Regions from separate parts of the Paenibacillus sp. FSL K6-1318 genome, predicted to be linked through region 3. Evidence: predicted binding sites of a transcription regulator. Region 3 holds the regulator's gene; each other region holds the start of a gene.
The links. The regulator Rex, encoded in region 3, represses fermentation and respiration genes when NADH is low (regulators of the CRP and FNR family bind a similar motif). The targets are predictions, from matches to a motif close to TTGTGAAATATTTCACAA.
Positions count from the first base shown of each region.

Region 1: a site for Rex is predicted at 2,359-2,376, ahead of nirB (nitrite reductase large subunit NirB). Genes of this name have one in related genera too.
Region 2: a site for Rex is predicted at 1,930-1,947, ahead of NYE45_RS14755 (cytochrome ubiquinol oxidase subunit I). Genes of this name have one in related genera too.

Region 1 covers NZ_CP150270.1:4,785,243-4,789,571, forward strand. The annotation lists gene NYE45_RS21200 (M42 family metallopeptidase) at 1-695, shown strand, start outside; gene NYE45_RS21205 (hypothetical protein) at 923-1,243, shown strand; gene NYE45_RS21210 (metal-dependent hydrolase) at 1,482-2,189, opposite strand; gene nirB (nitrite reductase large subunit NirB) at 2,466-4,329, shown strand, end outside.
Region 2 covers NZ_CP150270.1:3,336,603-3,340,931, forward strand. The annotation lists gene NYE45_RS14740 (6-phospho-beta-glucosidase) at 1-87, shown strand, start outside; gene NYE45_RS14745 (MFS transporter) at 220-1,410, shown strand; partial or broken gene NYE45_RS14750 (MFS transporter) at 1,464-1,661, shown strand; gene NYE45_RS14755 (cytochrome ubiquinol oxidase subunit I) at 2,078-3,442, shown strand; gene NYE45_RS14760 (cytochrome d ubiquinol oxidase subunit II) at 3,442-4,329, shown strand, end outside.
Region 3 covers NZ_CP150270.1:4,180,900-4,185,228, reverse strand. The annotation lists gene dinG (ATP-dependent DNA helicase DinG) at 1-1,382, shown strand, start outside; gene NYE45_RS18390 (redox-sensing transcriptional repressor Rex) at 1,601-2,254, shown strand; gene NYE45_RS18385 (amidohydrolase) at 2,241-3,545, shown strand; gene NYE45_RS18380 (DUF5590 domain-containing protein) at 3,585-4,115, shown strand.

The sequences.
Region 1 (4,329 bases), 600 kb from region 3:
GGAGCAAACCTGTGGACCTGAACACCATGTATCTCGATATTGGAGCGGACAACCGGGCCGAAGCAGAATCCTGGGGCATTCATCCGGGGATGCAGATCGTGCCAATCTGTGAATTCACACCCATGGCCAATCCGAAGAAAATTATGGCTAAAGCGTGGGATAATCGTTACGGCGTAGGACTTGCACTTGAACTTGTTGAAGCACTGCACAAGGAAAAACTGCCCAATACACTCTATGCTGGTGCAACAGTACAGGAAGAACTGGGGCTTCGTGGTGCACGTACGGCGGCCAATCTGATTCAGCCGGATATCTTCTTCGCACTAGACTGTAGCGCGGCGAATGATATGACAGGTGACAAGCAGTCCTTTGGACATATTGGACAAGGGGCATTACTTCGTATTTTTGACCCGGGTATGTTCACCCATCGCGGAATGGTGGAGTACGTGCAAGACACCGCTTCATCCAATCAGATCAAAATGCAGTATTTCATCTCACCAGGCGGTACCGATGCAGGTCAAGTTCACCTGAGTGGAATTGGTGTACCATCAACGGTTATTGGGATCTGTGCCCGTTATATTCATACCTCTTCTTCCATCATTCATACAGACGACTACGATGCAGCCAAAGAGCTGATCGTGAAGCTGGTGAAGGGTCTGGATCGGACAACAATGAATACCATAATTAATAACGCGTAACAGCTGACAAGAGACCTCCTAACTATATCGGGAGGTCTCTTTTTTATATCCACAACTATATTTAGTTGAACACATTCACACAGAAAGGTTGTTCTTCCATAGGAGTGGCATGTGTAAACATTCTTTAGTTCAACGTACGTAGATTAATAGGCCGAACATTATAGGAAATTACACATAAGATACAATAACGGAAGATGAATTAAACACCAAGCAGCGGGGGACCTGTTATGGCAGTGGGAAGGAACGGAAAATCGAATAAGGGTTCCAAAAAAACAAATGCTGCAAACACCCTTCTCAATGGCAACCTTAAAGGAAGAAATCTGGAACTTATCGTTGCAGCATTACTGGTAAGCGGGAAGTTAAGAGTGGATGCGGTCACCTTGTTTCGAGAAGCTACACTGGTCGTTGAATTGGTCGGACAATATAAAACGCTCCAAAATGTTACACCGTCAAATCAAGATAAACTGGTGCAATTCCTCGATGAGATCGGTGGCGATATGACGTTGAATGACGTTATACGGGCTTTCCAACAGAGAATCAATTCCTAAACGCCAAGAAATGAGGTTGAAGTGATGTCTGACTTTGATGGAAATGGGTTCGCAGAGCTATTGATCATCGTCATTCTCGTTGTTTTATTTGTATTTGGATCATCAGATATTGACAGCCTTACCGATGCACCTTCACAATCCTGAATGGTCGCACGGATATTACAATCCATTGCAGTACGAACTGTATACCTGTTGTAAACGCCAGTCCATAGTTTAGTGGACTGGCGTTTTTGGATGACTAGAGAAATAACGGTGAGAAAGCAATCCAGGCCAAAATAAGGGTAAGCACTATGCAGACATTCTCCACAACGGCTCCACGCTTGGTTCCTGTACTCATCAGATTGGCCCGTATGCGCCACTTGAGTGGTGGTAACGGACGAATCCCCCGATTGGTTAGTGAATCAGCCAACAAGTGCATGGCATATGCCGTACCTCCCGCTACCCAGATCTCCGGTCCCTGCTGCTGAGTCGTGCTGTAAAGTAAGCCAGCCCATATTGCGGTTCCATACAGCGTGTGTGTCAACCCCCTGTGGGTTAGCGTGGTACAGAGCATTAACAAGCTGCCTGTAATCAGATTCCATGGTGCGAACGCGTGACCATAGAATACCAGCCCGAGTCCGATGGCAAACATCAGCACTTTGCGGAGTGAACGGGAAGGCAGGAATGACACGAGCGCAATGAGGATCGCAAGCAACAGGTTCCACGGTTTGGCATGAACATAAAAGTACACGAAGACAGCTGTAGGCAACAGAATCGTCTGTAACAACCTGATCAGGCTGTTAGGTAACGCTCTCGATACCAGCAGCGAATTCGGCTCATCGATGTCAGGCAATAAGGAACCAATCAGAGCAACCGTAACTGCCGGTGCTGTCACCGGCATACCAGCTAACTGCAGAACAGATAGTGATACGCCTGTCCCGATAATCAGGTGGGATCTTCCCATCATGATGAAAAAACTTCCTTTCGAAGAAATAGGGAACATATACGGCCCAGTTCCGATTTTACAACGAAAACAAAATAAGAACAATAGTTCGCATTTCTTATTTGTATGAAAATAAATATAACTTTCTGTGACCGGGCTCACACTATTAAATTTATGACTCTTCTATCTTTATTAGTGAATTAAATCACATAAACTGTCGTCAGCTACTTGTATAATTTCAAATATAAACCACTAAAATTGTTGGTAATGTACAGCGTCTATCCAAGGAGGCATACACACATGAACGGAAAAAAAGAGAAACTCGTTATCATTGGTAACGGTATGGCAGGAATCAGTACGGTTGAACAAATTTTGAAATTAACTTCGCGATTCGATATCACCGTTTTTGGCACAGAGCCCTACCCTAACTACAACCGCATTATGTTGTCCTACGTATTGGAAGGTAGCAAAACATTGGATGACATCGTGCTGAATGATCTCCACTGGTATGAGGATTATGGGATTACTCTCCATACAGGAACAACTGTAGCCCGAATTGATTCGGATACGCTTGAGGTCGTTACGGAGGATGGACATCGCTTCCCTTATGACAAAATTATCATTGCCACTGGTTCCAACTCCTTCATTCTGCCGGTACCGGGACATGACAAAGAAGGTGTCGTTGGTTTCCGCGATATCGCCGATTGTAATGTCATGCTCGATGCTGCTAAACAGTACAAACGAGCGGCCGTTATCGGGGGCGGACTGCTGGGTCTTGAAGCGGCCAAAGGTCTGGTACAATTGGGCATGGAAGTTACCGTAGTACATCTGATGCAGGATCTGATGGAGCGTCAGCTTGATCCGCAAGCTTCAGCCATGTTGAAGGCCGAACTGGAGCGTCAGGGTATCCGTTTCAAAATGGGTGCGCAAACGTCCGAACTGCTGGGCGGCGAACGGGTTGAAGGAATTCGTTTTGCCGATGATTCCGTATTGAATGTTGATTTTGTGGTCATGGCTGTAGGCATTAAACCCAATACGACTGTAGCCCGCGAAAGCGGTATGGAAGTGAACCGGGGGATTATCGTAGATGACTACATGCAGACATCACTTGCGAATGTCTATTCGGTCGGGGAATGTACAGAGCACCGCGGGGTATGTTATGGCCTCGTTGCCCCATTGTTCGAGCAAGGCATGATTCTCGCGAAACATATCTGCGGGGTTGAAACGGCTCCTTATGAAGGTTCTGTTGTATCCACGAAATTGAAAATTTCGGGTGTGGATGTCTTTTCAACCGGTGAATTCATCGACAGTCCAGAGCACACCGTCATTTCACACAAAGATGACTGGAAACGGACCTACAAAAAAATTCTGCTCCGTGATAATAAAATGGTTGGTGCCGTTCTCTTCGGTGACATAACGGATTCTGCCGAATTGCAAAAACTGATCAAAAATCAAACCGAAATGACCGAGGAATTGTATAGCTCGCTCATGGGCACAGGCTGCGGCGGTCATAAGAAAGCAACATCTGTAGAAACGATGCCCGAGGACGAGATCGTATGCGGATGTAACGGGGTGACTAAAGGAACTATTGTCGATGTAATTACAAACCAGGGCCTTACCACTGTAGATGAAATCAAAGCCTGTACCGGTGCAACCCGCTCTTGCGGTGGATGTAAGCCGGTTGTGGAACAGATTCTGCAATATGTGCTGGGAGACGGCTTCAGCAGTGGTGCCAAACAGGGAATATGCGGATGTACTTCTATGGGCCGAGATGAGATCGTAGCCGAGATTCGTCTAAAAGGACTGCAAACGACCAAAGAGGTCATGAATGTCCTAGGTTGGAGTCAACCTGAAGGTTGCTCCAAATGTCGTCCAGCGATCAACTATTACCTTGGCATGATTGCACCGGACACACACGAAGATGAGAAGGAATCCCGTTTTGTTAACGAGCGCATGAACGCGAATATTCAAAAAGATGGAACGTATACGGTTGTACCTCGGATGTATGGCGGGGTGACTACACCAGCGGACCTCAAACGCATCGCTGACGTTTCGGTCAAATATGATGTGAAAGCTGTCAAAGTTACCGGTGGTCAGCGTCTCGACTTGATTGGTGTCAAAAAAGAAGATCTGACTAAAGTCTGGGCTGAACTGGATATGCCTT
Region 2 (4,329 bases), 840 kb from region 3:
GCTGGAACTGGTACGTTGAAACGCAGCAAGAAAAAATCCTTTGAATGGTTCAAAAAAGTTATTCAAAGTAACGGCAAAGAACTCTAATCGACTGAGCAGTAACGTATGAAGTCATCGACTTATGCGTTACTGCTTTATCCATTTATCGCAGCATCAAGGCTAACTACTGGCCATATGAAGCAAAAATAAACACTTAGGAGTTGGTTTTTTATAATATCTATGGAGAAGCTTAAAACATATTCGTTATTGTCTGTTGCGTTATTAATTTCTTCAGGTCCAGTGATTGCCGCTAACATTCCTGCAATAGCCAATGATTTTCCAGAGATATCGGTAACACACGTAGGATTATTAACGACCATACCTTCATTATTTGTTATTCTTGGTGTGTTAATTGCTAATCGACTTGAACTTCTCATCGGGAAGAAAGCAACTATACTAACTGGTTTAGGACTTGTTCTCCTTGCGGGAGTATTCCCTGCATTGTATCATGACCTTTTTTCGTTGCTGTTCATTTCTCGTTGTTTGTTTGGGTTAGGTGTAGGTTTATTTAACCGGCTCATCATTCAGATGATCAGTGACATGTATCATAACAATCCAGGTAAACAAGCAACCGTAATTGGCTTAGAAAGTGCCTTTGAGGGATTAGGAGGCATTTGTCTGACACTACTCGTTGGTCAACTATTGAAAATGGGCTGGCACACATCATTTTATGTCTACGCCCTGGCACTTCCTATTTTCATCGCGTTCCTGATTTTCGTTCCTTCTGATAAAAAAGAGCTTAATAGAAGAGAAGAGGTCACAACGAATCCAAGCCACACAAATAATAGAAAAGCCCTTCAAGTCATGATCGGCTATGGTCTCTTATTATTTGTGATTGTAGCTATCTTCATCAATTATAATTTACAGATTACTCCTTTGATTTTGGAGAAAAATATCGGAACTGCGACAAACGGAAGCAATATGATTGCATTTATAGGTTTAGGAGCTTTTGTAGCCGGCTTTTCTTTTGGAAAAGTATACAAAACATTCGGTAACTATATCGTTCCATTATCGATTCTGTTACTTGGAGGCTCGATGTTCGTTACGACAATCTCGCAAAGTATCATGCTTACTACCGTGTGCTCAATGATCATCGGGTTTTCATTCCGCTGTATAATGCCCTATTTATTGCATACGTTTGCTCAACAAATCGCCAAAATGGCTAAGTTGGGTACCACCATTGTTCTGATCGCATATAACTTGGGAGCCACACTTTCACCGTATGAAGGAAGGTTAATTACGCAATTATTACAACTAGATACAGTGCAATCATTAGTCTCCAGTAATGCAATGATCCTATTATGGATTTCAGCAGCTAGTTTTGGAGGAGTAACCCTTCATCGCAAAAAGAAGAATATTCAACAAACATAGAAGACAGGGAACATCTTGATATGGAGTTCCCTTGTTTTAGAGTGAGTTGTATGAACCGTTTAAATTTTAATACGTCACGCTACCTGGGGACCATTTTATCGTCATTATTGATTGGGATCGTCATGGGAGATACATTCAGTGTTACAGGATTTCAAATGCTTGGAATCATCCTTACGGTGCTTGCTTTATCGTTGATCATTATGAGCATACGTAGCAAGGAGGATGGGGTGAATCCAGAGCAGGTAAACTAAGCGAATCCGTCTTGCAATACCACGGTTGCACCCAATGAATCAATAGCTCCATTGGGTGTTTTTTTTGTTTTTCACCAAGTTGTCAGAAAGAGTTGATCCTTTCTTGAACGTTTAGGGTAGAAGACGTGACTTTGATTGAATTAGATAAAAATAAAGATATAATAATTTTGATTATTAGGTCTTGTAGAGCATTTTCTATGCATTTGATATCAGGAATCAACAGGAGTAAACGCAAAGAACATGTGGCAAGATATCGTTGTCGTTTACTTTGTGAAATTTTTCTCTTAATTCGTTCACATGAACGATTAGGAACGTCCAAACCTGGTATTTAATGCAACTAATGAGTAGCAGACCTGGTCCTAAGCAAAAATTGATCACAAAAATGAAACAGAGTTTGAAAGGAGGCAACACAAAGAATGGCTATTGATACGGTGTTATGGAGCAGGCTGGTGACGGGTTTGACGCTCGGTTTCCACGTGATTTTTGCAACGCTTGGTGTCGGCGTACCTTTGATGATTGCTATTGCAGAGTTCATCGGTATTCGGAAGAAAGATCACCATTACATACTTATGGCAAAGAGGTGGTCCAGAGGGTTTGTCATTTCTGTGGCGGTGGGTGTCGTGACAGGTACAGCGATATCACTGCAGTTGGCCCTGGTATGGCCGAATTTTATGAAACTGGCCGGGAATGTCATTGCACTGCCACTATTTATGGAAGTATTCGCATTCTTTTTTGAAGCGATATTCCTGGGCATTTATCTGTACACGTGGGATCGGTTCAAAAATCCGTATATCCACTGGCTGCTGACTATCCCGATTGTCGCCGGGGCAGGCATGTCAGCTGTTTTTATTACAACAGTGAACGGATTTATGAACCAGCCTGAAGGCTTTGTCATGGAAGCAGGTCAATTCATGGCAGTGAACCCCGTACAAGCGATGCTGAATACGGCGACTTTCTCCAAGGTGTTCCATGTATTAAGCTCAGCCTATCTGACAGGAGCTGCACTGTTAGCGGGAATTGCAGCCTTTGCGATGCTGAGAAAAGGAGTTTCGGACTACCACAAGAAAGGCTTGAATCTCATGATGGCCGTTGTGTTGGTATTCAGTTTATTAAATTCCTTAGCTGGAGATGTATCTGCCAAGTTTTTGGCTGAGCATCAGCCGGAGAAGCTTGCAGCTGCCGAGTGGCATTTCGAGACAGAAAGCGGAGCGGATTTAATTTTATTGGGATGGCTGAATGCTGAACATGAAATTATAGGTGCGCTGCATTTGCCGAAAGTGCTAAGCTTCCTCGCCTTTGGAGACTTTAACGCCGAAGTAACCGGATTGAATGAATTTCCACCAGACGAGCATCCACCATTACTTGTGCATTACTTGTTTGATCTAATGGCTGGAATAGGTTTCGCTCTGCTCGCTATATCAAGTCTGTACTTCCTGTTTGTATTCTGGAAGAAACGTAATCAGTTTAACAAGTGGATGCTTCGTATGGTTGCACTCAGTGCACCGCTTGCTTTTCTGGCCGTTGAGATGGGATGGTTCTATGCAGAAGTGGGGCGACAGCCATGGATCATCCGAGGTTATATGCGGGTAGAAGAGGCTGCTACGTCTTCCCCGAGTGTGAGAATTTTATTTTTCGTTTTCTTGCTTTTGTATATCGTACTCGGTGTTATCTGTGTTCTCGTGTTGAGACGTTTGTTTAATAACAATCCTGCTGACCTTGAGATGGAGAAATGGTTGAAAGAGAAGAATAATCAATCAGCCGAGAAAGGGGAGCAGGCCTGATGAGTTATGAATTGATTGGTATATCGGTACTCTGGCTGTTCTTGTACGGCTATCTTATTGTAGCATCCATTGATTTTGGAGCAGGGTTCTTCGCCTTTTATGCACGCCTGACGAAGCAGGATCACCTCATTAATCGTCTGATCTCTCGCTATCTATCACCGGTCTGGGAGATCACTAATGTATTTTTTGTCTTTTTCTATATTGGTATCGTCGGGTTTTTCCCGGATACCGCTTACTATTATGGCTCCGCGCTGCTTGTTCCGGGAAGTATTGCCGTCATTCTACTTGCCATTCGTGGGTCGTTCTATGCTTTCGAAAATTATGGTTCCAAAAAAAGTATCGTGTACTTGTTTTTATACGGAGCTACTGGTTTGCTTATTCCGGCGTCGTTGTCAGTAGCACTGACATTGTCTGAAGGTGGCTTTATTTTGAAGCAGGGGGATACCGTTTCCCTGGATTACTGGGCGCTGTTCACCAATCCATTATCGTGGAGCATCGTTGGTCTAGCCATCGTGTCCGTATTGTTCATTAGCGGATCCTTTCTCACATTTTACGCTTCACGGGCAGAGGATCATTCGGCATTGAAGCTGATGCGGAACTATGCTTTGTTCTGGAGCACACCGACCATTATTCTCGCGCTGACTGCATTTATATATTTGGGTCAACACAATGAGCGTCATTTTCAAAACATGATGGATTTATGGTGGCTGCTGGCGCTTTCCGTTGCATTTTTCATGATTGCCATGTGGCTTTTATATAACGGACGCCGTTATGGTTTAGCTTTTATATGTATCATGCTGCAATTTTTCACAGCCTTTTTCGCCTACGGAATTGGGCAATATCCTTATATTCTTGATCCATACATCACCATTCAGAGCAGCGCCACA
Region 3 (4,329 bases):
CACTGACCCGTCTGTTTAAAGACAGTCGTAATGGTCAGCTGCCTATGCTTCGTTCGCAGTTATCCGGGCATGAAAATTCGGTGCAATGGGGCTCCATGGTGGATCAGATGTTCCCACTCGCTCTTGAGGTTAAGGAGTTATGGGATCGCATGAGCGATGCCCTGTTCGGGCTGTTGCCTGAACGAAGTGATGCTTCACCGGGAGAGACGGGGCAATTTTCCCTGCGACTGAAGGCTTCTCAGAAACCTGCGAAATGGCAGGAGTTGCAGGATCTGGAGAACCAGATCTATGTGACACTGGGCGATTTGGTTCGCAAAGGGGACAAATTGTTGCTTGAGGTGAAGGAAGATCAGGATGATTATCAATCGGATAGCCTGATCACGGACATCACAGGATTGCTGAAAGATCTGACCACGTTGAAGGAGAATCTACGGTTCTTCATGCGTATGGATGATGCCAAAACGGTGTACTGGATGGAAGCCAGCGGCCAGTTCCGCAGCAAATCGCTTCAGCTGTATGCTGTACCTGTAGATGTCAGTGCACAACTTAAGGATTTGTTTTTTGACAAAAAGAAAAGCGTTGTGCTTACATCGGCTACGCTCTCTGTCGATAAGTCATTCCAGTTCATGATTGAGCAGCTTGGCTTGCAGGAAGCCGCCGATAATAATCGGCTGTTAACGTCGATGCTGCCATCACCTTTCAACTATCGTGATCAGGCACTTCTGGTGATTCCGCGTGATTTCCCGAGTGTGAAGGGCAGTGTGGGTGATGCGCACTTTGTTAATATGCTGGTGCAATCCCTCGCAGAGACAGCAATTGCCACCCGTGGACGCATGATGGTTCTGTTTACTTCATACAAGATGTTGCGACAGGTCTATGATCCGCTCAAGGAGGCGCTGTCTGGTAACGACATCTCGTTGCTGGGGCAAGGCGTGGACAGTGGAAGCCGCTCCAAGCTTACTCGCAGGTTCCAGGATGCCAAAGCTACGGTACTTCTGGGCACAAGCAGCTTCTGGGAGGGTGTAGATATCCCGGGTGATGCGCTAACCTGCCTCGCTATTGTAAGATTGCCGTTCCAGCCACCGAATCATCCGCTGGTGGAAGCCAAGAGTGAGTTGCTCCAGGAGCAAAAGAAAAATCCGTTCATGAAATTGTCCGTGCCGCAAGCGGTCATTCGTTTCAAGCAGGGATTTGGCCGATTGGTGCGTACCGCGAAGGACAGAGGAATTGTGATTGTCTATGATACACGCGTAATTGAAGCGTACTATGGCAAATTCTTTTTATATTCATTACCTGGTCCCAAAATGGAGCATATGCTCACAGAGCAAATGGTTCCACGAATTACCGAATGGTTGGAAAAACCTGCTAAAGAACAAGAATAATAGTTGTTTTGTTCGTTATATCATTGCATGACGCTACAGTTTGGCGTTAAACTTTATGAGATCTTTCCGTTTGCGAATAAAGCAGTTGCACGTAAGAACTTATAACCTAAATTACAAGGAGCATTCTGTATAAAAAGTCACTTCTATCTTTGAATTTATACAGAATGCTCATCTTTTCATCTATTATTTTATCGTGGGCTTGGTAAGGGGGAGCAAGAATGAAATCAGATAAAATTTCGGAAGCGGTGGTACGACGTCTGCCTGTATACTTGCGTTATTTGAGCGAGTTGCATCAGCGTGAGGTGGCTACGGTGTCTTCTCAAGAGCTTGGACAGAGACTGGATCTGAATCCGGCCCAAATTCGTAAAGACTTGGCTTACTTCGGTGATTTTGGTCGAAAAGGGATCGGGTATGATGTATCCTACTTGATCGAGAAAATTCGTCACATCCTCAAAATCGATCAGCAAATTAATGTGGCTCTGGTGGGAGCGGGTAATCTCGGACAGGCCTTGTCCAACTACAACGCTTATCTGAAAGACAACATGAAGATTGTGGCTGTATTCGATGCATACGGACCGAAGATTGGAAGTCAAATCAACAGTTTGACAGTGAAACCAATGAATGAATTGACGGAAGCGGTGAAAACGGATAACATTCGCATCGGGATTATCACGGTTCCGGATACGGAAGCCCAAAATGTAGCCGATCAGCTTATTGAATCGGGAATTGAAGCGATCCTCAATTTTGCACCAACAATTCTAAAAACACCGCCGCATATCCGCATTCATCATGCTGACTTTACGACGGATCTGCTTAGTTTGGCCTATTACTTGGAGACTGGAAAGGACGACGAGGAAGATGACAACAAATAGATGGGTAATTCACAACGGCAAATTTGCCGTTAATGAAGGCGCAACATGGAATGTCGTTCAAGGTTACATGGTTGTTGATAATGACAAGATTGTGCATATTGGTGAGACATTGCCGGATGGAGACGAAAACTGTACCAAAGTGGATGGAAAAGGACTGTTCTTCCTGCCGGGTCTGATCAATACGCATGGTCATGCAGCGATGTCGCTGCTCAGAGGTCATGGAGATGATCTTGCGTTACAAGTTTGGTTGCAGGAAAAAATGTGGCCGATGGAAGCGAAAATGACTTCGGAAGATGTATACTGGGGAACTTCACTGTCGGTGCTTGAAATGTTGAAAGGCGGGACTACAGCTTTTCTGGACATGTATGATCACATGGACCAAGTGGCTAAAGTTGTGGAACAATCCGGCGTTAGAGCAGCACTGGCACGCGGTGTAATTGGTTTGTGTTCGGAAGAAGAACAATTGCGGAAGCTGGAGGAGTCGGCTGCGTTTGCACGTGAGTGGAATGGACAGGCCGATGGTCGCATTACAACCGTAATCTCGCCACACGCACCATATACATGCCCTCCAGACTACATAGAGAAGCTTGTACAGGTCGCGAACGATCTAAACCTTCCCCTTCATACACATATGTCGGAAACGCTTCGTGAAGTCGAGCAGAACGTTACAGACTACGGATTGCGTCCTGTGGCACATCTGGAGAAACTGGGCTTTTTCTCCCGTCCATCCCTGGTTGCACATGCGGTGCATCTGAATGACGAAGAGATTGAAATTCTGGCCCGTCATGATGTCGCTGTATCCCATAACCCGGGTAGTAACCTGAAACTGGCTTCCGGTGTTGCGCGGGTACCTGATTTGCTGAAAGCAGGAGTTACTGTGTCACTCGGAACAGACGGACCGGCAAGTAACAACAACCTGGATATGTTCGAGGAAATGAGACTGGCTGCATTGATCCACAAAGGCGTGTCCGGTGACCCGACTGCAGTACCAGCAGGCGAAGCGCTATTGCTTGGAACGTCATATGGCGCCAAATCCATTTTCTTGAATAATACCGGAGCACTCAAGGTAGGCATGAAGGCTGATTTTATCGCTCTGGACATTGAACAGGCACATTTCTATCCGCATACAGACCTGATCTCACATACGATCTACTCGGCTTCTGCCAAAGATGTGGAGCACGTATGGGTGGATGGAAAACAAGTGATTAAACATGGCGAATGTCTGACGTTGGATGAAGAGCGCATTTTGCGTGAGTCTCAATTGGCATTTGATGGTCTGCTTGCTCGTTAATTGCAGCACAGCGCATCATAGGGAAAGGAAGTTCGGCTTTTGAAGAAAAAAAAGAAGTGGATATGGATTTCGCTACTTGCACTGGTTCTGATTCTGTTTGGACTTCAGCGTTATTACGTCTATGTCACGCAGGACCAGCGCAAGGAAGAAGCACTTGCCATACAGGCAGCACAGGAGCAACTGGGCATTACATCCTATGATGAATTGCGAAAGTACATCTGGGGAGATAAAGAAGGCTCTGATAACATCTACTGGACCCTGATCGGCAAAAACAAGGATAACCAGGATGTGATGGTCTGGGTTAAATTCGACGCAAACAATCAACCTGCTACAGGGGCAAACGCTATACACAGCGAGCTGCTGCAGAACGGCATGTCCGAAACGCAAATACGCAATCGCTTCAGTTCTGAAGTTCCTGCCGGTGAGATTAAGCGAATCATGCCCGGAGTTGTGAATGGGATATATGTGTGGCAAGTATATTATAAGGACGGCACGCATAACCACTATCGCTTTTATCGTTTTAGCAATGGAGAACAGGTGGACCTGGTCTATACTCTCCCGAACAGCTAGAACACATAGAGTGATTAGCTAATGAATTAATGATTAGAAAGAACCGGCAGACGGATTTCCGACTGAACCGGTTCTTTGTGTTGTCTGTAGACATATTTGATTTAAATTAATCAATTTTATAATACCTTTAGCTGCTTCAATCAAGGGTAGATATAGATCAAAACGATTCAATTTGTCTATATCTAGTTACAAATATCTATGTTTAGTGAGTTAT